One region of the Mycolicibacterium cosmeticum genome, then DNA from elsewhere that is predicted to be linked to it. Evidence: predicted binding sites of a transcription regulator. Region 1 holds the regulator's gene; each other region holds the start of a gene.
What was found. The regulator LexA, encoded in region 1, represses DNA repair genes until DNA is damaged. The targets are predictions, from matches to a motif close to CGAACANNTGTTCG.

Region 1 (8,078 bases):
TTCGAGCGGGGCCGGCATCTGGACAAGATCGGACTGGAGGCGCAGGACACCGCCGAGCTGTCGTTCACCGATGTGGTGGTGCCCGCCGAGAACCTACTCGGCCAGGAGGGGATGGGCTTCATCTACCTGATGCAGAACCTGCCCCAGGAGCGGATCAGTATCGCGGTGATGGCCGCCGCGGCGATGGAGTCGACGCTGGAAGCCACGCTGCAGTACACCAAGGAGCGCAAGGCGTTCGGCAAGCCGATCGGCAGCTTCCAGAACAGCCGCTTCGTGCTGGCCGAGCTGGCCACCGAGGCCACCGCGGTGCGGATCATGGTCGACGAGTTCATCCGGCTGCATCTGGACCGCAAGTTGACCGTGGACCAGGCGGCGATGGCCAAGTGGTACTCCACCGAGGCGCAGGTGCGCCTGGTCGACCGCTGCCTGCAGCTGCACGGGGGCTACGGGTACATGCGCGAGTACCCCATCGCCAAGGCCTTCCTGGACTCCCGCATCCAGACCATCTACGGCGGCACCACCGAAATCATGAAAGAGATCATCGGCCGGGGCCTGGGCGTTTGACGGCCCCCGGGCGGCGCGCGGCCGTCCGACACGCTTCCGGTACAGGTCGCGATATCCCACGAGATGGCGTCCCGCTGACGCAGAGTTGACGAAAGCGATACTTTCGTGGGGTTTGCACGAGATCGGGAGGACTGATGACCAGGCAGCGAACCCGGCTGCGCACCGCCGCCGGGCGTGCGTTGCTGGGGTTGGCGGGGCCGGTGCTGGTGGCAGCCATGGTGCTGTACGCGGCACCCGCTTTCGCCACACCCGAGAGTGACGCGGATGCGGCGATCAGCGCAGCGTGGGACGGCGCCGGTGGTGACACCGGTCCGCTGGGCGCCAAGGATGGCGGCGTCTACGCGGTCGGCGCGGGCTTCGGGCAGAACTTTGCCGGCGGCAAGATCTTCTTCACCCCGGAGACGGGTGCGCACATCATGACGGGCGCGATCCTGGACAAGTACCAGTCCCTCGGCGGGCCGGCCGACAGCGATCTGGGTTTCCCGACCATCGACGAGGGACCCGGCCGCGCACCCGACAGCCGCAACTCCACGTTCAGCGCGGCGGACAACCCGGTCATCTTCTGGACCCCGGACAACGGGGCGCGGGTGGTGCGCGGGCCGATCAACGCCGCATGGGACAAGCTCGGCGGTTCGGCCGCGGTGCTCGGGGTGCCGTCCGGGGACGAGACCTCGCGCGGCGACGTGATCTCCCAGCAGTTCACCGGTGGCGAGGTGTCGTGGAACCGGAAGACCAAGCAGTTCACCACCACCCCGCCCGAGCTGGCCGACCAGCTGGCCGGGCTGGAGGTGCCCTCGGACGCCACCTCGGAGATCGCCGCGGCGCGCCGCGCGGCCGGTGGTGCGCTCGGCCCGCTGGGTGCCCCGGACGGCGGGCAGTACGCGATCGGCTCCGACGGCGTCGGCCAGAACTTCGCCGGCGGCAAGATCTTCTACAGCCCGGCCACCGGTGCCAATGTGGTGACCGGGCAGGTGCTGGCCAAATACGAGAGCGTCGGTGGCCCGACCGGCGACCTGGGATTCCCGACGGCCAGCGAGGCCGACGGGGGACTGGCGCCGGCCAGCCGTTTCGTGCCCTTCGCCGCCGCGGACCAACCCGTCATCTTCTGGACGCCCGACTTCGGTGCGGTGATCGTGCGCGGGGCGATGAACGCCGCCTGGCAGAAACTCGGCGGGGCGACCGGCGAATTGGGCGCCCCCAAGAGCGACCAAACCGAGAACGGTGACGTCATCAGCCAGCAGTTCAGCGGCGGCAGCATCTCCTGGAATCGGGCGACGCACACCTTCACCACCGAACCCGCGAACCTGCAGTCGCAGCTGGCCGGACTCGAGGTGCCCGGCGCGGATGCGCCGAAGGCACCGGCCGCCGAGCCCACCGGTGACAACGGCAACAAGTGGTACACGTGGAGCTGGTGGTGGCTGCTGGGCCTGATCCCGCTGCTGGCGTTGATCGGCCTGATCGTGGTGGCGGTGCTGCGCAATCGGCGTTCCCGCGCCGACCAGTTCGCCGGCGAGCACTACGACGAGTACGAGTCCGGTTACCACGAGGGTTACGAGCACGCCGGTTATGACGGTGCCGGATATGACCAGGCCGATTTCGACAGGGCCGGTCGCGACCCGGCCGGATTCGATGAGGCCGGGTTCGATGAGGCTGGGTTCGATGAGGCCGGCTACGACTCGCACGAGCCCGACGACTACGAGAGCGGCCCGGCCGGCTTCGGCCAGGAACCCGGTGGATATTCGCCGCAGAGCCCGTGGGCGCTGTCGGTGCCCCGAGCCGGAGACGCCCCCGACGCCCCCGACACCGACGACGATGGCGATGACGCCGACTTCGTCGACACGGCGCCGACGCGTATCGAATCCGACGTCCCGGCCGAGGCCCCGGAGGAAGCCGCCGCAGAACCCACCGCAGAACCGGCGGCCGACACCGACAGCGAACCGCCGACGACGGGAGTGAGCCTGGTGGGGGGTCTGCCGCCCATTCCGCGCTCCACCTATGAACCCGATTTCCCCAGCGGGCGGCACGCGGCCATCCAGATCGAGGAGCCGGACCCGGCGCGCACCTCGGTGCGGCCGGCCGGCAGTGATCCGTTCCGCGCACCCGACGGCTACCTGGTCAAGGCCGATACCGGCACCGGCCTGTACTGGACTCCGGGAACGCCCGGTTACGACCAGACGCCGGCCGAGATCTGGTTCGCCAGTGAGGAATTCGCCGTGACGAACGGATTCGTCCGGGCCGACTGAGGGCCCGTCAGATCTTGCGGATGACGGTCACAACCTTGCCCAGCACGACCGCGTCGTTGCCGGGGATGGGGTCGAACGCCGGGTTGTGCGGCATCAGCCAGACCTGACCGCGCGTCCGCTTGAAGGTCTTGACGGTGGCCTCACCGTCGATCATGGCTGCGACGATATCGCCGTTGTCGGCGACGTTCTGTTGCCGGACCACCACCCAGTCGCCGTCGCAGATGGCGGCGTCCACCATCGACTCGCCGACCACCTTCAGCAGGAACAGCGAGCCCTCGCCGACCAGTTCGCGCGGCAGCGGGAAGACATCCTCGACGGCCTCCTCGGCCAGGATCGGCCCGCCGGCCGCGATCCGGCCCAACACCGGCACGAAGGTGGGCTCGGGCAGGGCATCGGAACCGGCGACATCGGTGGCAACGATCGGGGTCACCGCGTCGTCGGCGCCGCGGACGTCCACCGCGCGCGGGCGGTTGGGATCGCGGCGCAGGTAGCCCTTGCGTTCCAGGGTGCGCAGCTGGTGTGCCACCGATGACGTGGACGTCAGACCGACCGCGTCCCCGATCTCGCGGATGCTGGGCGGATACCCGCGACTGGTGACCGACGCGCGGATGACCTCGAGGATCGTGCGCTGCCGCTCGGTGAGGCCCGACCGCGGTTCAGGGGTGTCGGTGTGCTCGCTCATGGCGCCGAATCTAGTCGCACCGCCTACATTAATCAAACATGTGTTCGAGGCGTGTCGGCATCGGCGCCGGTCTGTGGCCCTTGTTGCTGAAGTGACCTGTGCGACCTGTGTGACATCTCAGACTTGTCGGTGGGTGCCTTTATCGTTTGCAACAGTTCGATCACATGTTCTACCGATCGAACACCTGATCGACTATCTTCGAACACAAGAGCGAACGACCGGCAGGAAACCCCAGGAAAGGCGAAACGATGACCGTCATGGACACCCGATTCGGCACCGAATTCGATGATGCGTTCGATCCCCGCTTCGATTCTGCGTTCGAGGACCGTGAGTTCGGCCGGGCCCGGGTGGCGGTCCGCCGGCCCGCCCCAGCCGAGGTGTGGCCGCTGCCGCGTGACGTCGTCGTGCGCCGCCGCCGGCCCCAGGTGCGTCGGCCGGCAGGGGCGGCGTTCGGTTACCGGGGCACCGGCGTGCTGATGTCGCGGGCGTCGCGCCGCCGACGCCCGATCACCCCGGTCACCACGGTGGTGCTGGCATTGATCGCCGCGGCGATCACGGTATGGCTGGGTCTGGTCGCCCAGGTGGGTGGCGGCGTCGGCGACACCGCGGTGCAGGTGCCCACCCGGCTCTCGGTCGTCCAGGTCGAGGCAGGGGAGACGCTGCAGCACGTCGCGCAGCGGGTGGCGCCCGACGCGCCGGTGAACTCCGTGGTGGACCGCATCAAGGAGCTCAACAAGCTGGACTCGAGCTCGGTGCTGGCCGGCCAGACCCTCATTGCGCCGATCGGCTGAGCTGCCCGAGCGTGGTGCAGGTAGGCTCGGAGGCGTTCGATCTGGTCGACATGCGGCACGGCGAAGGAGCGGTGATGCACTGTCCGTTCTGCCGCCACCCGGATTCCCGTGTCGTCGATTCCCGTGAGACCGACGAGGGCCAGGCCATCCGCCGCCGGCGTTCGTGCCCGGAATGCGGCCGCCGCTTCACCACCGTGGAGACCGCCGTGCTGGCCGTGGTGAAACGCAGCGGGGTCACCGAACCGTTCAGCCGCGAGAAGGTCATCAAGGGCGTGCGCCGCGCCTGCCAGGGCCGCCAGGTCGACGACGACGCACTCAATCTGCTGGCCCAACAGGTGGAGGACGCCGTCCGGGCCGCGGGCTCACCCGAAATTCCCAGCCACGAGGTCGGACTGGCCATCCTCGGACCGCTACGCGAGCTCGACGAGGTGGCCTACCTGAGGTTCGCCTCGGTATACCGGTCGTTCAGCTCGGCCGAAGACTTCGAGCGCGAGATCGCCGAACTGCGCGCTCACCGCCGGGTGAGCAGCCCCGGCTGACCATCCACCTGTTCCGTCAGTCCAGCAGCGTATTGCCGTCGTGCACGACGCGCCCGCCGACCTTCACCCAGCCCTGCGGATCCCACCAGGTGTCGATCAGTGACCCCTTGCCCTGGATGATGTGCAGATCCCGGCTGAGATAGTCGGTCATGCGGACCGCCGCCGCGCCGGTCGCCTCATCCTCGACGATGCCCAGATTCGGGGCGAACATCCGCGACCGCAGCTCGCCGGGCGCGGCGTCGGTCCACGCCCAGATGTAGTGCTCGGCATCGCCGGTGTAGTCGGCCGGGTCGGCCGCCAGCACGTCGTCGACCGACGCCAGGTCGTAGATCGCGAACTCGGGCGCCCATTCGGCCCGCGCGCTGATCACGGTGAGGTCCGCGCCGGCGTCGTCGGTGCGGTACTCGACCTGCACCAGCCCGGCCGGCACCTGCAGGGTCCGGACCGGGATGCCGCGTGCGCGCAGCCACCACGCCGCGCCGACGGTCGGATGCCCGGCGAACGGGAGTTCGACGGCGGGGGTGAAGATGTGCGCGCTCGCCGTCGTCGCGCCCGGGGCGGGCACGTCGATGAAAATTGTTTCGCTGTAGCCCAATTCGGTGGCCACCCGCTGCCGGTCGGCCGGGTCGACGGCCGCGGCGTCGACCACGCCGAGCGGATTGCCGAACTCGCCTTCGGGATTGGTGAACACTCGCAGCACGCTCACGTCGACCGCCATGCACCCGATCGTAGGCGTGATCGCGCGTCAGGTGGCGCTTCGCTCGTCCCCGCCGATCGCGTCGAGCACCGCCACCCGGGTGTCCAGCGGCCCGCTGATCGCCTTCTCGCTGATGCCCGAACGCAACAATTCGCGCAGCAAGTCCTGGTCATAGCGGGCCGGCTGGGTCGAGTCGATGAAGCGCTCGACGATCGCGACGAACCGGTCGGGATCGTCGTGGAACGGAAAATGCCCGGACCCGTCGAAGATGTCCAACTGTGATCCGGGCATGGCCGAATGGGCCAGGTGGGCATGGCTGACCGGGATCACCGAATCGTGCTTGCCCCAAACGAGCTGAACCGGAACCGATTCGGTCAAATAACATCGATCCAGCATGGTGACCACCTGGCCGCGCCAGTCCACCACCGCCCGCAAGGTCCGCGCGAACGCCGACGACGCGGTGGGCTCGGGCAGGTCGTTGAGCACCCGCAACACATCCGGTAGGTCGCGTCCCACCCCGGTCGAACCGAACAGCGTCCCGCCGATCCGCCCGGCCGCCTGCAGGGCGGGCAACACCAACGGCAACCGCAACAGGGCCAAGGCCTCGCTGCCCATCGGCAGCGACGCGATCCGAAGGGCGATGTTCACGTCCTTGGTGACCCCGCCGGAGCCCACCAGCACCAGCCGGTCGACCAACTGCGGGAACTGGTAGGCGAACTGCATCGCCACGCCGCCGCCCAGCGAGTGACCCACCACCGTGACGCGGTCGACATCGAGCACCGACAACAGATCGCGCATCCCGTTGGCGTACGCGGCAACCGAGTAATCCGCCCGCGGCTTGTCGGACTGACCGTGGCCCAGCAGATCCGGCGCGATCACGGTGAACCGCTGCGCGAGGGCGGCCTGCACGGTGTGCCAGGTCGTCGAGTTGTCACCGATGCCGTGGATCAGCAGGATCGCCGGTCCGGACCCGCAGATCCGGAACGCGCGGCGGTAACCGTGGATGGTGCGGAACTGCAGGGTGGGCGTGGTCTCCCGCACCGGCCGAAGCTTGGTTTTCCGTTCGGTCATCTCCGCCATGTCCTTCCCGACCTCGATGCCGAACCGGTATCGGCTAGCTGTCGTCCTGATTGTCAGGGAACCCGTCGGAGAAGCCTTCTCTGAACTTGTCGTTCGCCTGCTGTGCCAGGAACCGCTCGAACTCCGCACCCAACTCGTCGCCGCTGGGCAGATCCTCGTCGCGGGCTAACAACGACCGGTTTTCCTGAGCGGCGACGAATGCATCGTACTGGCGCTCCAATGCCGTCACCACCTGAGCGACCTCGGCGCTCGCGGCCACCTGCTCGTTGATCTTGGTGTGCACCTCAGCGGCGGCTTCGCCGAGCGCATCGAGGGGGATCTGCAGTCCGGCGCAGCGGGCGACCTCGGTCAGCAGGGTCTCCGCGGCCGGCGGATAGGGAGTTTGCGCCAGGTAGTGCGGCACATGCACGGTGAAGCCCAGCGCGTCGTGGCCGTGCTGGCCCATCCGGAACTCCAGCAGGTTCGACACGCTCGCCGGCACCTGGACCTCGCCGACCCACGGGGTGTACTCGCTGATGAGTTCCTTGTTGGTCGAATGCGCGGTGAGCGTCACCGGCCGGGTGTGCGGCACCGCCATCGGGATGGTGCCCAGCCCGATCACCTGACGGACGCCGAGCCGTTCGGCCAACAGCCGCACCGCCGTGATGAAGCGTTCCCAGCGCAGGTCCGGCTCCAACCCGGCCAACAGCAGAAACGGGGTGCCGGTGCTGTCGCGAAGCGCGTACAGGTTCAGTTCGGGCTGGTCGTAGCTGGTGAAGTGATCGGTCTTGAAGGTCATCAGCGGTCGCCGCGACCGGTAGTCGAGCAGTTCGTCGATCGCGAACGAAGCCACCAGTTCGGTGTCGAGCGTGTCCTTCAGGTGCTGGGCGGCCAGCCGGACGGCGTGCCCCGCGTCCGAGAACCCCTCCAGCGCATGGATCAGCACCGGACCGCGCCCGTCCGACGCGGACAGTTGCGGGGCCGGGAACTCCAGCTCGTACATGCCCGTCTGGTCGGGTTGATAGTGCGGTTCCGGGTGACCTGATTGATCGACCATGTGCTTCACCTCCTCTTCACCAGATTGTCTCGTATTTTGTCCTTCAAACAGCGTGCGGCCCCCGGCTATGCCCCCTCGACGCCCTCTCGATGCCCTCTCGATGCCCCCGCCGGATGTTCTCCCAGCGCTTTCACCAGGTTTGTCGGGCAGGATCATGACGTGCGAATGACGATGTGGGTAACGGCGGTGGCGCTGGCCGGTGCGCTGGTCGCCGGCTGCGCGGCCGCGCCGCAGGCCCGTCGCTTCGCCACCGTCGAGGCCAGCACGCCCGAGGCCGTCCCGGTCGTTCCCGACCGCCGGATCGGCGCCCTCTTCGTCGGGGGCGGTGATCTGCACGCCTGCACCGCGGCGGTGCTGGACTCGCCGGCCGGTGACCTGATCCTGACGGCGGCGCACTGCCTGGACGGGGGCCCGGACGCGACGTTCGCGGCCGGGTTCGCCGGCAC
Region 2 (8,078 bases), 840 kb from region 1:
GGCGCTGGCCGAGCCGCGCCGGTTCCGCGGCGCCGACGGTGCCGAGTTCGACGGCGCGCTGCGGGTCCGCTTCGGCGAGGTCGAGGCCCGCGGGGTGGCGCTCACCCCGCTCGGCCGGCAGCGCTACGACGCCGCGATGGCCGACCCGGCGCGCTGGAGCGACCACTTCCCCGGCACCGACGCCGAGATGGCTGCCGCCGGCCTGGCCTACTACGTCGGCGGAGACCCGACCAGACCCGTTGTCTACGAAGATTTCCTCCCCGCATCGGCGGCCGGCATCTTCCGGTCCAACCTGGATCGCGACGCCAGCGTCGCCGATGCGTCCGACACGTCCCACTACAGCCTCGACTGGCTGGCCGGCGCGATCGGCCACCACATCCACGATCCTTACGATCTCTACCAGAAGGCGGCATCATGACCACCATGCAATCCACCCTGCCCACCGCCGGGGAGCTGCGTGACCGGGTGCGCCTGGCACTGCAGGCGATCGGCGCCGACCTCACCGAGGCACACGCCGGCCTGCCTGCCAGCACCCCGATCACCGGGGACGTGTTGTTCACCGTCGCCGAGACCTCGGCCGCCGACGCCGAAGCCGCCATCGCCGAAGCCGCGCAGGCCTTCACCGCCTGGCGCACCACCCCGGCCCCGGTGCGCGGCCAGGTGGTGGCGCGGCTCGGCGAACTGCTCGTCGAGCACAAGGCCGATCTGGCCACGCTGGTCACCGTCGAGGCCGGCAAGATCACCTCCGAAGCCCTCGGCGAGGTGCAGGAGATGATCGACATCTGCCAGTTCGCCGTCGGGTTGTCCCGGCAGCTGTACGGCAAGACCATCGCCTCCGAACGTCCCGGGCACCGGCTGATGGAGACCTGGCATCCGCTCGGGGTGGTCGGCGTGATCACCGCCTTCAACTTCCCGGTGGCGGTGTGGGCGTGGAACACCGCCGTCGGCCTGGTGTGCGGCGACACCGTGGTGTGGAAACCGTCCGAGCTCACCCCGCTGACGGCGCTGGCGTGTCAGGCGCTGGTCGAGCGGGCCGCGGCCGAGGTCGGCGCGCCGCGGCAAATCTGCCGACTGATCCAGGGCGGCAGGGAGATCGGCGAGCTCCTGGTCGACGATCCGCGGGTCGCGCTGGTGAGCGCCACCGGGTCCGTGCGGATGGGTCGCGAGGTCGGCCCCCGGGTCGCACAGCGGTTCGGCAAGGTGCTGCTGGAACTCGGCGGCAACAACGCCGCGATCGTCACCCCGTCCGCCGATCTGGACCTGGCGTTGCGCGGCATCGTGTTCTCCGCTGCGGGCACCGCCGGGCAGCGCTGCACCACCCTGCGCCGGGTCATCGCGCACCGGTCGATCGCCGACGAGTTGGTCGACCGGATCACCGCGGCGTACCGCAGCCTGCCGGTGGGCAACCCGGCCGCCGACGGCACCCTGGTCGGCCCGCTGGTGCACGAGCGCGCCTACCGCGACATGGTGGGTGCGCTGGAGCAGGCGCGCGCCGACGGTGGCGAGGTGGTCGGCGGGGAGCGCGTCGATCTCGGGGAGAGTTCGTACTACGTGCGGCCCGCGGTGGTGCGGATGCCCGCCCAGACCGCGGTGGTGCACGACGAGACCTTCGCCCCCATCCTCTACGTGTTGACCTACGACACCCTCGACGAGGCGATCGAACTCAACAACGCCGTGCCGCAAGGTCTTTCTTCGGCGATCTTCACCACCGACATCCGCGAGGCGGAACGGTTCATGGCGGCCGACGGCTCGGACTGCGGGATCGCCAACGTCAACATCGGCACCTCGGGCGCCGAGATCGGCGGTGCGTTCGGCGGCGAGAAGCAGACCGGGGGTGGCCGCGAGTCGGGTTCGGATTCGTGGAAGGCCTATATGCGCCGGGCCACCAACACCGTCAACTACTCATCCGAGCTGCCGCTCGCTCAGGGTGTCCAATTCGGCTGAGTTGCGGTTTGTAAAATCCGCGATGTGAGCGAGCAGGTCGAACACAGAGAATTCCAGGCCGAGGCACGTCAGCTGCTGCAGTTGATGGTGCACTCCATCTACTCCAACAAGGACTCGTTCCTGCGGGAGCTGATCTCCAACGCCTCCGACGCGCTGGACAAGCTGCGACTGGCGGCCTACCAGGACAAGGATCTGGACGTCGACACGTCGGATCTGCACATCGATATCGATCCCGATGCCTCGACCCGGACGCTGACCATCCGCGACAACGGTATCGGCATGTCCCGGGACGAGGTGGTCGACCTGATCGGCACGCTGGCCAAGTCCGGCACCGGCGAGCTGCGCCGCAAGCTGAGCGAGGCCCAGCAGGCCGGTGAGGCGACCGACCTCATCGGCCAGTTCGGCATCGGGTTCTACTCGACATTCATGGTGGCCGACTCCGTGGTGCTGCTGACCAGGAAAGCCGGCGAAACCACCGCCACCCGTTGGGAGTCCAGCGGCGACGGCACCTACACCATCGCCACCGTCGACGACGCCCCGCAGGGCACGTCGGTGACCTTGCATCTCAAGCCGGAGGACGCCGACGACGAGTTGCACGACTACACCGCACCGTGGAAGATCCGGCAGCTGGTCAAGAAGTACTCCGACTTCATCTCCTGGCCGATCCGGATGGAGGTCGAGAAGACGGTCCCCGCCGCAGAGGACGCCGCCGAGGACGCCGCCGAACCGACCGTCACGGTCGAGACCGAGACCATCAACTCCCGCACCGCGCTGTGGGCCAGGCCCAAGAGCGAGGTTTCCGACGAGGAGTACCAGGAGTTCTACCGGCACATCGCACACGCCTGGGATGAGCCGCTCGATGTCATCACGATGAAGGCCGAGGGCACCTTCGAATACCAGGCGCTGCTGTTCATCCCCTCGCAAGCGCCGTTCGATCTGTTCAACCGTGACGGGCGTACCGGTGTACAGCTCTACGTCAAGCGCGTGTTCATCATGGGCGACTGTGACGAACTGATGCCCGAATACCTGAGGTTCGTCAAGGGTGTCGTGGACGCGCAGGACATGTCGCTCAACGTGTCCCGCGAGATCCTGCAGCAAGACCGCCAGATCAAGGTGATCCGGCGCAGCCTCACCAAGAAGGTGCTGGCGGCGATCAAGGACCTGCAGATCAACCGTCCCGACGACTACGCGACCTTCTGGACGCAGTTCGGCCGCGCCTTCAAGGAGGGCCTGCTCTCCGACGCCGACAACCGCGACACCGTGCTGGCGTTGTCGTCGTTCGCCTCGACGTTCTCCGAGGACGTTCCGACCACCCTGGCCGGCTACGTCGGGCGGATGAAGGAAGACCAGGAGCAGATCTTCTACGCGACCGGTGAATCCCGCCAATTGCTGGAGCGCTCACCGCATCTGGAGGCGTTCAAGGCCAAGGGCTACGAGGTGCTGTTGCTCACCGACCCGGTCGACGAGGTGTGGGTCGAGACGGTCCCCGAGTTCGAAGGCAAGAAGCTGCAGTCGGTGGCCAAGGGTGAAGTCGACCTGGGCGCCAAGGACGACTCGGCTTCGGACTCCGACCGGCCGGACTTCGCCGATCTGCTGGCGTGGCTACAACAGACGCTCGACGAGCACGTCAAGGAGGTGCGGCTGTCGACGCGGCTGACATCATCGCCGGCCTGCCTGATCACCGACACCTTCGGCATCACCCCGCAGTTGGCACGCATGTACCGCGCGTCGGGACAGGACGTGCCCGTCGGCAAGCGCATCCTGGAGCTCAACCCCGACCATCCACTGGTCACGGGAATGCGCCAGGCGCTCGCGGATTCCGCCGAAGGGCTCACCGATGCCGCCGAGTTGCTCTACGGCACCGCACTTCTCGCCGAGGGTGGTTCACTCGACGATCCGGCACGCTTTGCGAGCATCCTCGCCGACCGGTTGGCCAAGACTCTCTAGCCGACCATCTCGTCACTCGCCGCCGACGCGGGGTCACTGTGGAGTTGTCAAGGTGCGTCCGACGGTTATGCGGCGGCCGGCAGGTCGGTCATGGTCCGCCGTGCGTGTGAGCGCAGATGCGCCGGTTCGGGACCGGCCGCTTCACGGGGTGGGATGAACCAGGGGTGACGGTCCGAGCCCAGGTACACCTGCCAGTCGCTGTGGTGGATCACGGTGTGGTGCCGACGACAGAACAGCACGCCGTTGTCGAGGCTGGTGATCCCGCCGAGCGCCCACGGCGTGATGTGGTGGGCGTCGCACCACGACACCGGTCGTCCGCAGCCGGGGAACGCGCAACCACCATCGCGGACGGCCAGCCCTTTGCGAAGCGCGGGAGTGAACAGCCGCTCACTGCGCCCCACGTCCAGCGGCACACCGGCGCCGTCGACGGTCACCGACGTCCGGGTGCAGTCGCAGGAAATCAGCTCCGCGGTCACGGGGCTGACCGGGCCACCGAATCCGAGGTCGTCCACCCGGTCACCCCGCGATGTCGCCGGCTGCGAGGGGGCGGAACGGATCAGGGTGACGTGCGGCAGTACGCCACCGGACATCGGGCGCGCCGAGTGCGACAGGTAGGTGCGCAGCAGCTGCCCGAATGCGTCGGCGCGCCGCCTATCCACCGGGCGGGGATCCGGGGATCCGTCCGGCAGCGGCACCGGCCGGCACAGCGGATCCAGCGCGGCGCGCAGTTCCTCGCCCGTGAGGATGTCGAGGTCGAGTGTGGCGCTCAACCGGCCGTCGTCGTTGTGCGCCAACGTCATCTCGTTGAGGTCGGCGTTCTCAGCGACCGGTACCGTGCACTGCTCGGCGGGAAGTGCCGCGGCCCGATCGATGGCGATGGCACGGGCCTTCTTCGCCACGTCTGCGGGGGTGGCCTGAACCATCAGCTTCCGCACAACCCCCGCACGATCCTCCTCCGACAGCGGGGTCCGCTTGTCGATGTGGACGATCCCGCGCCCCACGGCGTCGGCGAACTCGATACCGATCCCGCCGAGGCGCTGGGCGGCGGTGAGTGCGGGCAGGGTGTGCGCCGCGCGCCCCACTCGGACCGCCCGAGCTGCCGCGGCGGGGGCCACGCCGAGGGCGGTCAGCAGATCAGTCGCCGAATGCAGGTGCCGTCGCGCCGGGATTCGGAGCCGCTCGGCCGCTGCGGTGGCGGACGAGATGACATGGTCGAGCAGGTTCCGGGCGGCGACCGCTGCCGCCAACACCGTCAGTAGTGACTTGTCATCAACCACCCGCCGGGGACGGTGCAATAGATGGAACAACGTGCGCTCAGCCTCGTCGTCCGGGGTGGGGGTCATCGCGAGATCGTTGATCAACGCATCCACAAAAGCGTCGACATCGGCAGCGTCCATGCCGGGAACCTTTCGAATACCTATAGACAAGGGGACATTTCAGGTATCAGCTAGGCACATTGGTTCGAACAATCCTCGAAAAGGACCGTCGTACCCTCGGCGACCGTCAGTCGCGGCAAAGCCCGTGAGTGGCGATCACGGGAGACCATGTTTCGAACGTATGTTCTACCGTACGCCTATCGGGGATCGGGCGCAAGGGCGCTGCCGCACGCCTGTCCGGCTCAGAACCGGGTGCACCTGAACACCCGTTCGTACGGTAGACAGATCCCATGCGGATCGAGGGCAGCGTGGCCGTCATCACCGGGGCGGGATCGGGTATCGGGCGGGCGCTGGCCCAGGCGTTCGCCGGGGCCGGGGCATCGGTGGTGGCCGGCGACCTCGACGGTGACGCCGCCGCGGCGACCGCCGACGGGATCGGCGACCGGGCCGTGGGCGTGCGCGGCGACGCCGCGTCGGTCGAGGGTGTCGCCACGCTGATCGACACCGCGCGCGCGTCCTTCGGGCCCGTCGACATCTACGTCGCCAACGCCGGTGTCATCGGCGCGCCCGGCCTGGGCAGCGAAAGCGACTGGGACCGCATCCTGGCGGTGAACCTGCGCGCGCACATCCGCGCCGCCGACGCCCTCGTCCCCGAGTGGGTGCAGCGCGGCAGCGGCCATTTCGTCAGCATCGCCTCGGCCGCCGGCCTGCTCACCCAGGTCGGTGCGGCCGGATACGCCGTGACCAAACACGCCGCCGTCGGCTTCGCCGAGTGGTTGGCGATCACCTACGGCGACAACGGGATCGGTGTCACCTGTGTGTGCCCGATGGGCGTCGCCACGCCGCTGCTCGAGGGCATCACCGACTCCGCCGATGCGGCCACCCGGGTCGCCGGTGCCGCGGTCACCACCGCAGGTGAGGTGCTGACCGCCGAGCAGGTGGCCGCCGCAACGCTGTCCGGGGTGCGCGACGACCGGTTCCTGGTGCTGCCGCACCCGGCGGTGCTGGACATGTACCGCGGCAAGGGCGCCGACTACGAGCGCTGGATCGCCGGGATGCGCCGGTATCAGCGCACGCTGGGTGGGTGACGCGGGCGCGCGTCACTGTTGGACACATGCCCATTACGATTCCCGCATGGGTGCCTCCCGGCGACGCCTGTCCCCCGACGACCGGCGGACCGAGCTGCTGGCCCTCGGCGCCGAGGTGTTCGGGCAGCGGCCCTACGACGAGGTCCGCATCGACGAGATCGCCGAACGGGCCGGGATCTCCCGCGCGCTGATGTACCACTATTTCCCGGACAAACGTGCCTTCTTCGCCGCGGTGGTCCGCAATGAAGGTGAGCGCCTGTTCGAGGCCACCAACAAGGCGCCCGAACCCGGGCAGAGCCTGTTCGACCAGCTGCGCGCCGGGGTGCTGGCCTACCTGCGTTACGACGAGGAGCATCCGCACGGCGCCTGGGCGGCCTATATGGGGATGGGCCGGGCCGACCCGGTGCTGCGCGGCATCGACGAACTGGACAACGACCGTCAGGCCGACCGCATCATCGCCGCCGTCACCGACGCGGGCGGCGATGCGCCCACCCCCGAACTGGCCCGCGATCTGCGGGTCACGGTGTACGGCTGGCTGGCATTCACCTTCGAGTTCTGCCGCCAGCGGGTGCTCGACCCGACGCTGGACGGCGAGTTCGTCGCCGACACCTGCGCGCACGCCCTGCTCGACGCCATCGGCCGGGTGCCCGGCATCCCCGCCGCGCTGGCCGTCGCCGTGGCACCCGACGCCCGCTGACGAGCGCATTCGATGCGAATCGCCGACTTGTCGGACCCACCCGGCACTATGGACGAATGGCCACACCCGATCCACTCGGCCGGTTCAGCGAGCTCACCCGGCAGTGGTTCACGGGCACCTTCCCCGCGCCCACCGCCGCGCAGGCGCAGGCCTGGTCGGCCATCGCCGACGGCAAGCACACCCTGGTCATCGCGCCCACCGGATCGGGTAAGACGCTGGCGGCGTTCCTGTGGGCCATCGACGGGCTGGCCCGCGGTGTGCCCGGTCACGGCACCAAGGTGCTCTACGTGTCACCGCTCAAGGCGCTGGCCGTCGACGTCGAGCGCAACCTGCGCACCCCGCTCACCGGGATCGCGCGGGTGGCCGAACGCCTCGGTCAGCCGGCCCCCGACATCACCGTCGGCGTGCGGTCCGGGGACACCACGCCCCAGCAGCGCCGCGCGCTGATCACCAAACCCCCCGACGTGCTGATCACCACCCCCGAGTCGCTGTTCTTGATGCTGACATCGTCGGCCCGCGACACGCTGGCCACCGTGCACACCGTGATCGTCGACGAGGTGCACGCCGTCGCCGGCACCAAACGCGGCGCGCACCTGGCACTTTCGCTGGAACGGCTGGACGCCCTGCTGGACACGCCCGCACAGCGCATCGGACTCTCGGCGACGGTACGCCCACCAGAGGAGGTGGCGCGGTTCTTGGCCGGGTGCGCCCCGGCCACCATCGTCGCGCCGCCCGCCGACAAGACCTTCGACCTCAAGGTCCAGGTACCGGTGCCTGATATGGCCAATCTGGCCGACAACTCGATCTGGCCGGATGTCGAGGAACGCATCGTCGACCTGATCGAGGCGCATCGATCCTCGATCGTGTTCGCCAACTCCCGGCGGCTGGCCGAGCGACTGACCTCACGGCTCAACGAGATTCACGCCGAGCGCAACGGCATCGAGCTACCCGAGGCCCACAATCCGAGGGTGGGCGGTGGGGCGCCCGCCCAGCTGATGGCCAGCGGCCAGAGCCACGGCGCGCCCA
Region 3 (8,078 bases), on a different contig from region 1:
CACGGCATGCGAGGCCAGATCGCCCAACACCCCGTTGCCGCCGTGGTCGCGTTGGAAGCGCCAGCTGAGCGCGCCGTCGGGATGGGCGGCGTAGTCCGACAGGAAGTAGAAGCGGGCGTGCGTGATCGCGCCGAGCTCACCGGCAGCGATCAGCTCGCGGGCGGCCTCGACCGCAGGCGCGTTGCGGTAGTTGAAGCCGACCGCGGTGCGCACACCGGCGGCATCGGCGGCCTGCGCGACCGCCAGCGCGTCGGCGCTGGTCAGCCCCACCGGCTTCTCGATCCACAGGTGCTTACCGGCCGAGACAACCGCGGTGCCGATCTCGCGGTGCAGGAAGTTCGGCGCGGTGACGCTGACGGCCTCGATCACCGGATCGGCGACCACAGCGGCCCAAGCGGTTTCGGCTTTCCGGGCACCGAACTGCCGGGCTGCCTCGTCGGCACGACCAGGAACCTCGTCGGCGATGGCCACCAGTTCCGGGAATCGCTCCAGCAGTGGGTAGTGGTGCCGGACCCTGGCATAGGCCTGGGCGTGGACGCGGCCCATCCATCCGAAGCCGATGATGCCGACGGGCGTGCTGCTGCTCATCGTCCGAAGGGTAGCCACCCCGGTGTAGTGATGTCCATACGTTAAGACAAAGTCGGTGCACGCGTTTGTGCGGTTCCATCCGCGGACGTCGGCGCGCCGCGGATGAAACCGCACAAACCGGCAATCGCCTACAGGATGTAGAGCATCTCCTGGTACGTCGGCAGCGGCCACAGGTCATCGGCCACCACGCCTTCCAGCGCGTCGGCCGCGGCACGCACCGCCTCCATCGCGGGCAGCAGTGCCGACTGGGCATGCTTGGCCTCGTCCAGCGCGGACTCCGCGGAGTGGTCGGCCAGCGCCGCCTTCAAGGTCGCCAGCCCCGCCGACAACTCGGCGATCGGCTTCGAAACCCCTTCCAGCAGGGTGAGATCCGGCTCGACGCCGGCGGCCTTGAGCGTCGCCACGTTCTGCGCCAGCTCGGTCTGGTAGCGGATCGCGGCGGGCAGGATGACGGTCGTCCCCAGTTCCAGGGCGAGTTTGGCCTCCACACCGATGGTCAGCGCGTACTGCTCCAAGCGCACCTCGTAGCGGCTGTGCAGCTCCCGCTCGTTGAACACGCCGTACTTCTCGAACACCGCGATCGCCTCGGGCTTGATCAGCTCGGGGATGGCATCCAGCGTGGTCTTGAGATTCGGTAGGCCACGCTCGGCGGCCTCGATCTGCCAGTTGTCGGAGTAGCCGTCACCGTTGAACACGACCGCGCCGTGCTCGGTGATGATGTCGGTGAGCAGCTGCTGCACCGCGGCGTCGAAGTCGGTGCCGTCGGCGACGGCCTTCTCCAGCACCGTGGCCATGTAGTCCAGCGAATCGGCCATGATCGTGTTCAGGATGATCATCGGGACGTTGATGGTCTGCCCCGAACCCGGCGCCCGGAACTCGAACCGGTTGCCGGTGAACGCGAACGGGCTGGTGCGGTTGCGGTCGCCCGGGTCGGTCGGCAGTTCCGGCAGGGTGTCGACGCCGATGATCATGCTGCCCTTGCCCTTCGACGAGGTAGCAGCGCCCTTGGCGATCTGCTCGAACACATCGGCCAGCTGGGCACCGAGGAAGATCGAGATGATCGCGGGCGGGGCCTCGTTGGCTCCGAGGCGGTGGTCGTTGGTGGCCGAGGCGACCGACACCCGCAGCAGCCCTGCGTACTTGTGCACGGCGCGGATGACGGCGGCGCAGAAAACCAGGAACTGGGCGTTCTCGTGCGGCGTGTCACCCGGCACCAGCAGGCTGCCGAACTGCGCGTTGCCCACGGAGAAGTTGACGTGCTTACCCGAGCCGTTGACTCCGGCGAACGGCTTCTCGTGGAACAGGCATTCCATGCCGTGCTTCTTGGCGATGTTGCGGAAGATGGTCATCAGCAGCTGCTGGTGGTCGGCGGCGATGTTGGCCCGCTCGAACATCGGCGCGATCTCGAACTGGCCGGGCGCGACCTCGTTGTGCCGGGTCTTGGCCGGGATGCCGAGCTTGAACAGCTCGCGCTCGGTGTCCATCATGAAGCCGAGCACGCGCTCGGGGACGGCGCCGAAGTAGTGGTCGTCGAACTCTTGACCCTTGGGCGGCTTGGCACCGAACAGCGTGCGGCCGGCGTTGATCAGGTCCGGACGGGCCAGGAAGAAGTGCCGGTCCACCAGGAAGTACTCCTGCTCGGGACCGCAGAACGACACGATGTGGTCGAAGTCCTTGTGCCCGAACAGCTTCAGGATCCGTTCGGCGTGCGTGCCCATCGCCTGCTGGCTGCGCAGCAGCGGGGTCTTGTAGTCCAGCGCCTCACCGGTCATCGACACGAACACCGTGGGGATGCACAGCGTGTTGCCGTTCGGGTTCTCCAGGATGTAGGCCGGGCTGGTGACGTCCCAACCGGTGTAGCCGCGGGCCTCGAAGGTCGAGCGCAGGCCGCCGGACGGGAAGCTGGAGGCGTCGGGCTCACCCTGAATCAGGGTCTTGCCCGCGAACTCGGCCAGCGTCTGGCCATCGGAGACCGGCTCCAGGAAGCTGTCGTGCTTCTCGGCGGTCAATCCGGTCATCGGGTAGAACACGTGCGCGTAGTGGGTGGCGCCCTTCTCCAGCGCCCAGTCCTTCATCGCCGCGGCGACGGCATCGGCGATCGCCGGATCCAGCTTCGCGCCCTTCTCGATGGTCGCGACGACGGACTTGTAGATGGATTTCGGCAGCCGGGACTGCATCTCGGCCTTGGTGAAGACGTTGGACCCGAAGATCTCGCCCGGGGCTTCGGTCGGGTCGAAGCTGATGGCCGGCGGCACGTAGCCCTCGACGTTGGTGATCGCCTGGAGGCGGACGGCATTACCACTCAATGGAGTTCCTATCGCTGCGCGTGCTTGACCGACCCACGGTAGGAACCTTCGATGGCAAATCTGTTACGTACGCGTCAAGGACGCGATTCGCTTGTAACAGGCCCGCGCGATCCTTACTTTGGCAAAGACGCTGCCCTTTGGCGTCACTTGCGTTTCACCCGTCCCACGCCCGCGGAATCTGTCGGTGGTCGAACGTATGTTCGAATCATGTCGACAACCGCGTCCCAGGCGTTGGCGGCCTTACGCGCCGCCTCCGAGGCCTTGGCGGCGTGCGACTTCCAGCCGCTGACACGGGCCGAGTTGCTGGCCGTGATGGACGAGTTCGAGGTCCTCACCTGCCGCCTGCCCGCCCAGTCGCACCGGATGCTGGTGCAACTGCAGGCCGACGGCACCCCGCAGGAGCTGGGTGCGAAGTCCTGGAACGCGCTGCTGCGCATTCGTTGGCGGCTGTCCACCGCCGAGGCCGGCCGCCGTCTGGCGGAGACCGCCGATCTGGGGCCGCGCCGGTCGTTGACGGGTGAGCCACTGCAGCCGGCCCTGGCCGCCGTCGCCGCCGCGCAAGCCGCCGGGCTCATCAACGGCGGCCACGTCGACGTCCTGCGGGATGTCATCGACCGCCTGCCGGGATTCGTCGACACCACCACCCGGGAGCAGTTCGAGATCGACCTGGTGCGCATCGCCACCGGCGTGGGACCCAAAGAACTCAAGGACACGGCCGAGCTGCGCTTGTTCCTGCTCGATCAGGACGGACCCGTACCCGAGGACGCCGAGCGCGAACGCAAGCGCGGGGTCACGATCGGCAAGCAGGGCCGCGATGCGATGACGCCGGCCAGCGCGAACTTGACCCCGGAGGCGACGGCGGTCTTCGAGGTGCTCTTCGCCAAGTTCGCGGCGCCGGGGATGTGCAACCCGGCGGACGACGAACCGTGCATCTCCGGCACCCCGACCCAGGCGCAGATCGACAACGACCACCGAACCCCGGCCCAGCGCCGGCACGACGCGTTGATCGCCATCGGCCGGATCGCTCTGATGAGCGGTGAACTCGGTCAGCTCAACGGATTACCCGTCTCGGTGATCATCCGGACCACCTTGCAGGATCTGGAATCCCGCGCCGGGATCGGCGTCACCGGCGGCGGCACCAAGGTGCCCATCAGGGACGTCATCCGGATGGCGGCCCATGCCAACCATCATCTGGCCGTGTTCGACAAGGCCACCGGGTCGGCCCTCGCCCTGTTCCGGGCGCGCCGTACCGCGTCACGGGCACAACGGATCATGCTCATCGCGCGCGAGGGCGGCTGCACCAAACCGGGTTGCACCGTCGGTGCCTACGGCAGCGAAGTGCATCATGCGGCGGCGGATTGGGCACACGGCGGCAACACCAATGTGGACGAGATGGCGTTGGCGTGCGGGCCCGACAATCGCATGGTGCACCGCGACGGCGGCTACACCACCACGATCAACGGTCGCGGCGAGGTCGAATGGCAGCCGCCGCCCTGGCTTGACCATGGCCAACAGCGGATCAATTATCTGCACCGGCCCGAGCTGCTCCTGAGGCCGGTCGACGGCACCGGCACCGACCACGCCCACGGCGGTACGGGAATGCGCGGCCCGTGAATGCCGGCCCGCCCGGCCCCCGGGCCGTGACTCAGAGCAAGTGGGTCGCGGTGTCGATGCGTGCGCCGAGGTCGATGCCCTCGGCCACGGCGACGAGGGCCGTCGCCACGATGGATGCCGGGGCCCGGTCGAGCACCACCAACCCGATCGCCGGACTCGGGCCGTGTTTGACCATCGGCCGCGCCGCGAAACCCGCAGGCACACCCAACCGCGGCAGCCAGGCGGTCGACGCGATGGTGGCCCGCCGGGCGTGCGTCAGGTGCGCGTACAGCGCATCCACCGAATCCGCCTCCACGACCGGACGGTAGTGCACACCCTCGGCGGCCATGTTCGCGTCCAGGATGCGGCGATTACGCATCGTGGTGGTCAGCACGCACAGCTCCAAACCGGCCGCGTCGGCCCAGCTCACCTCCGGCCGGCCGACCAGCGGATGGTCCACCGACGCGATCAGGACGTACTGCTCCCGGTACAGCTCGACCGACCGGGTCCCCGGCGGCGCTTCGTCATCGAGGTAGGTCAACCCGGCGTCGATCTCGAAATCGGCCAGCCGCCGGGCGATCTCACGCGAGGACAGCGCCTCGATGCGCACCGACGCGGCCGGATTGCGGTGCAGGAACTCGGCGGTGATGAACGGACTGGCCGGAACCGCCGTCGGAATCGCGCCGAGCCGCGCGGTGACGGTCAACCGGCCCTGCATCCGCTCGAGGTCGGCGAGCATCTCGTCGCGCTCGGCGATGATCCGCTGCGCCCAGGCGACGACCCGCTGCCCCTCCTCGGTGAAACCCTCGAAGCGACGGCCGCGCTGCACGATCACGATGCCCAGATCGCGCTCCAGCCGGCGGATCGCCACCGACAGCGTCGGCTGGCTGATGTGGCAGCGCGCGGCGGCCCGGCCGAAGTGCCGCTCGGCGGCCAGCGCCAGCAGGTAGTCCAGGTGCTGCAGCAACACGTCGCCGGCCATCGTCTGACGATAGACGCCGTCTATCACTGCATGTCAAATACCGAATACCGACCGCCTGCATCGTCGGCCAGCGGTCGGTTCACAGGATTAGATTGGAAGGCATGACCAGTACCGAAGACGTCGACGCAAGCTACGACGAACGCGACGTCTCGGTCACCGGCGCCAAGCACGAGGCCGCCGGGGTGAAGGCCGTGATGGTCAGCATGCGGCGCGGCCTGGAGCAGATGGGTCCGGCCCGCACGCTGGCCGCACTGTCCCGGCTCAATCAGCGACACGGTTTCGACTGTCCCGGCTGCGCATGGCCCGAAGAGCACGGCGGACGCAAGCTGGCCGAGTTCTGCGAGAACGGCGCCAAGGCCGTCGCCGAGGAAGCCACCAAGCGACGCGTCACGGCGGACTTCTTCGCCCGTCATTCGGTGGCCGAACTGGCCGACAAGCCCGAGTACTGGCTGTCGCAGCAGGGCCGGTTGACCGAGCCGATGGTGTTGCGGCCGGGCGCCACCCACTACGAGCCGATCGACTGGGACGCGGCCTACCGGCTGATCGCCGACGAGCTGACCGCCCTGGACTCCCCCGACGAGGCGCTGTTCTACACCTCGGGCCGTACCAGCAATGAGGCAGCCTTCCTGTACCAACTGCTGGTGCGCAGCTTCGGCACCAACAACCTGCCGGACTGTTCGAACATGTGCCACGAGTCGTCGGGTACCGCGCTGGTCGACTCGATCGGCATCGGCAAGGGTTCGGTCACCGTCGACGATGTCGAGCATGCCGATCTGATCGTCATCGCCGGGCAGAACCCCGGCACCAACCATCCGCGCATGTTGTCCGTGCTGGAGAAGGCGAAAGGCAACGGCGCCAAGATCATTGCCGTCAATCCGTTGCCGGAGGCCGGGTTGATGCGGTTCAAGGACCCGCAGAAGGTGCGCGGTGTCGTGGGGCACGGCATCGCGATCGCCGACGAGTTCGTCCAGATCCGCATCGGCGGGGACATGGCGCTGTTCGCGGGGCTGGGCCGGCTGCTGCTGGAGGCCGAGGACGCCGCGCCGGGAACCATCGTGGACCGCGCGTTCGTCGACGCGCACTGTGCCGGCTTCGACGCCTACGAACGCCAGACCCGCGCCGTCGACCTGGACGTGGTGGCCGAGGCCACCGGCGTCGACGACACCCAATTGCGCCGGGTGGCAGCGATGTTCGCCCAATCGCAGCGCACGGTGATCTGCTGGGCGATGGGATTGACCCAGCATCGGCACGCGGTCGCGACGATCGGCGAAGCCACCAACCTGCTGCTGATGCGCGGCATGATCGGCAAGCCGGGCGCCGGTGTGTGCCCGGTGCGGGGGCATTCCAACGTGCAGGGCGACCGGACCATGGGCATCTGGGAGAAGATGCCCGAGGCGTTCCTGGCCGCGCTGGACGCCCGGTTCGGCATCACCAGCCCGCGCAAGCACGGCCACGACACCGTCGACGGTATCCGGGCCATGCGCGACGGCCGCGCCAAGACGTTCATCGGGATGGGCGGCAACTTCGTCTCCGCCACTCCCGACACCGCCGTCACCGAGGCAGCGCTGCGCAATTGCGCTCTGACGGTGCAGATCTCGACGAAGTTGAACCGCAGCCACCTGGTGCACGGCCGCACCGCGGTGATCCTGCCGACGCTGGGCCGCACCGACAAGGACTTCCAACGGGCCGGCAAACAGCTGGTGTCGGTGGAGGATTCGATGTCGATGGTGCATCTGTCGCGCGGTAACCTGCACCCTCCCAGCGATCAGGTGCGCAGCGAGGTGGCCATCGTCTGCCAGCTGGCCCGCACCCTGCTGGGCCCCGATCACCCGGTGCCGTGGGAGGCGTTCAACGACGACTACGACCTGATCCGCGACGCCATCGCCGACGTGGTGCCCGGCTGCGCCGACTACAACACCCGGGTGCGTCAGCCGGACGGATTCCAGCTCCCGCATCCGCCGCGCGATGCCCGCGAATTCCCCACCCACACCGGCAAAGCGAACTTCTCGGTGTACCCGTTGGAGTGGGTCCCGGTGCCCCCGGGCCGGCTGGTGTTGCAGACGCTGCGCAGCCACGACCAGTACAACACCACCATCTACGGTCTGGACGACCGGTACCGCGGCGTGAAGGGCGGCCGGCGGGTGGTGTTCGTCAACCCGGCCGATATCGCGGCGCTCGGTTTCCATGACGGGGACCGGGTGAACCTCATCTCGGAGTTCGAAGGCCGGGAGCGGCGGGCCGAGGACTTCCGCATCGTGGCGTACTCCACCCCGGCCGGCAACGCCGCCGCGTACTACCCGGAGACCAATCCCCTGGTGCCACTGGATCATACGGCCGTCAGATCCAACACGCCGGTGTCCAAGGCTGTCGTCGTCAGGCTGGAATCATGGGTCGGGTGACGACACGCCGGCCGATCAGCCACCGCACCGCCGACGGGGTGGTGACCAGGCCGGATACCCTCGTCGTCGAAGAGCCGCTGGAGATCCGGGTCAACGGCGCCCCGCTGACGGTGACCATGCGCACCCCGGGATCGGATATCGAACTGGCCCAAGGCTTTCTGCTCACCGAAGGCATCGTCACCAGCCGCGACGACATCGCCACGGTGCGGT

Region 2: the regulator LexA is predicted to act here: its motif matches at 5,442-5,455, upstream of BN977_RS23840 (HNH endonuclease signature motif containing protein).
Region 3: the regulator LexA is predicted to act here: its motif matches at 3,084-3,097, upstream of BN977_RS03695 (HNH endonuclease signature motif containing protein).

What each region holds. Positions count from the first base shown of each region.
Region 1 is NZ_CCBB010000003.1:1,816,048-1,824,125, forward strand. It holds gene BN977_RS27985 (acyl-CoA dehydrogenase family protein) at 1-564, shown strand, start outside; gene BN977_RS27990 (LGFP repeat-containing protein) at 699-2,807, shown strand; gene lexA (transcriptional repressor LexA) at 2,815-3,489, opposite strand; gene BN977_RS28000 (LysM peptidoglycan-binding domain-containing protein) at 3,738-4,280, shown strand; gene nrdR (transcriptional regulator NrdR) at 4,355-4,819, shown strand; gene BN977_RS28010 (PhzF family protein) at 4,836-5,537, opposite strand; gene BN977_RS28015 (alpha/beta fold hydrolase) at 5,565-6,587, opposite strand; gene BN977_RS28020 (proteasome assembly chaperone family protein) at 6,631-7,632, opposite strand; gene BN977_RS28025 (trypsin-like serine peptidase) at 7,798-8,078, shown strand, end outside.
Region 2 is NZ_CCBB010000003.1:974,534-982,611, reverse strand. It holds gene hglS (2-oxoadipate dioxygenase/decarboxylase) at 1-418, shown strand, start outside; gene amaB (L-piperidine-6-carboxylate dehydrogenase) at 415-1,944, shown strand; gene htpG (molecular chaperone HtpG) at 1,969-3,891, shown strand; gene BN977_RS23840 (HNH endonuclease signature motif containing protein) at 3,957-5,288, opposite strand; gene BN977_RS23835 (SDR family oxidoreductase) at 5,558-6,355, shown strand; gene BN977_RS23830 (TetR/AcrR family transcriptional regulator) at 6,402-7,052, shown strand; gene BN977_RS23825 (ATP-dependent helicase) at 7,109-8,078, shown strand, end outside.
Region 3 is NZ_CCBB010000001.1:762,930-771,007, forward strand. It holds gene BN977_RS03685 (Gfo/Idh/MocA family protein) at 1-588, opposite strand, end outside; gene BN977_RS03690 (glutamine synthetase III family protein) at 717-2,894, opposite strand; gene BN977_RS03695 (HNH endonuclease signature motif containing protein) at 3,102-4,508, shown strand; gene BN977_RS03700 (LysR family transcriptional regulator) at 4,540-5,469, opposite strand; gene BN977_RS03705 (FdhF/YdeP family oxidoreductase) at 5,571-7,868, shown strand; gene fdhD (formate dehydrogenase accessory sulfurtransferase FdhD) at 7,856-8,078, shown strand, end outside.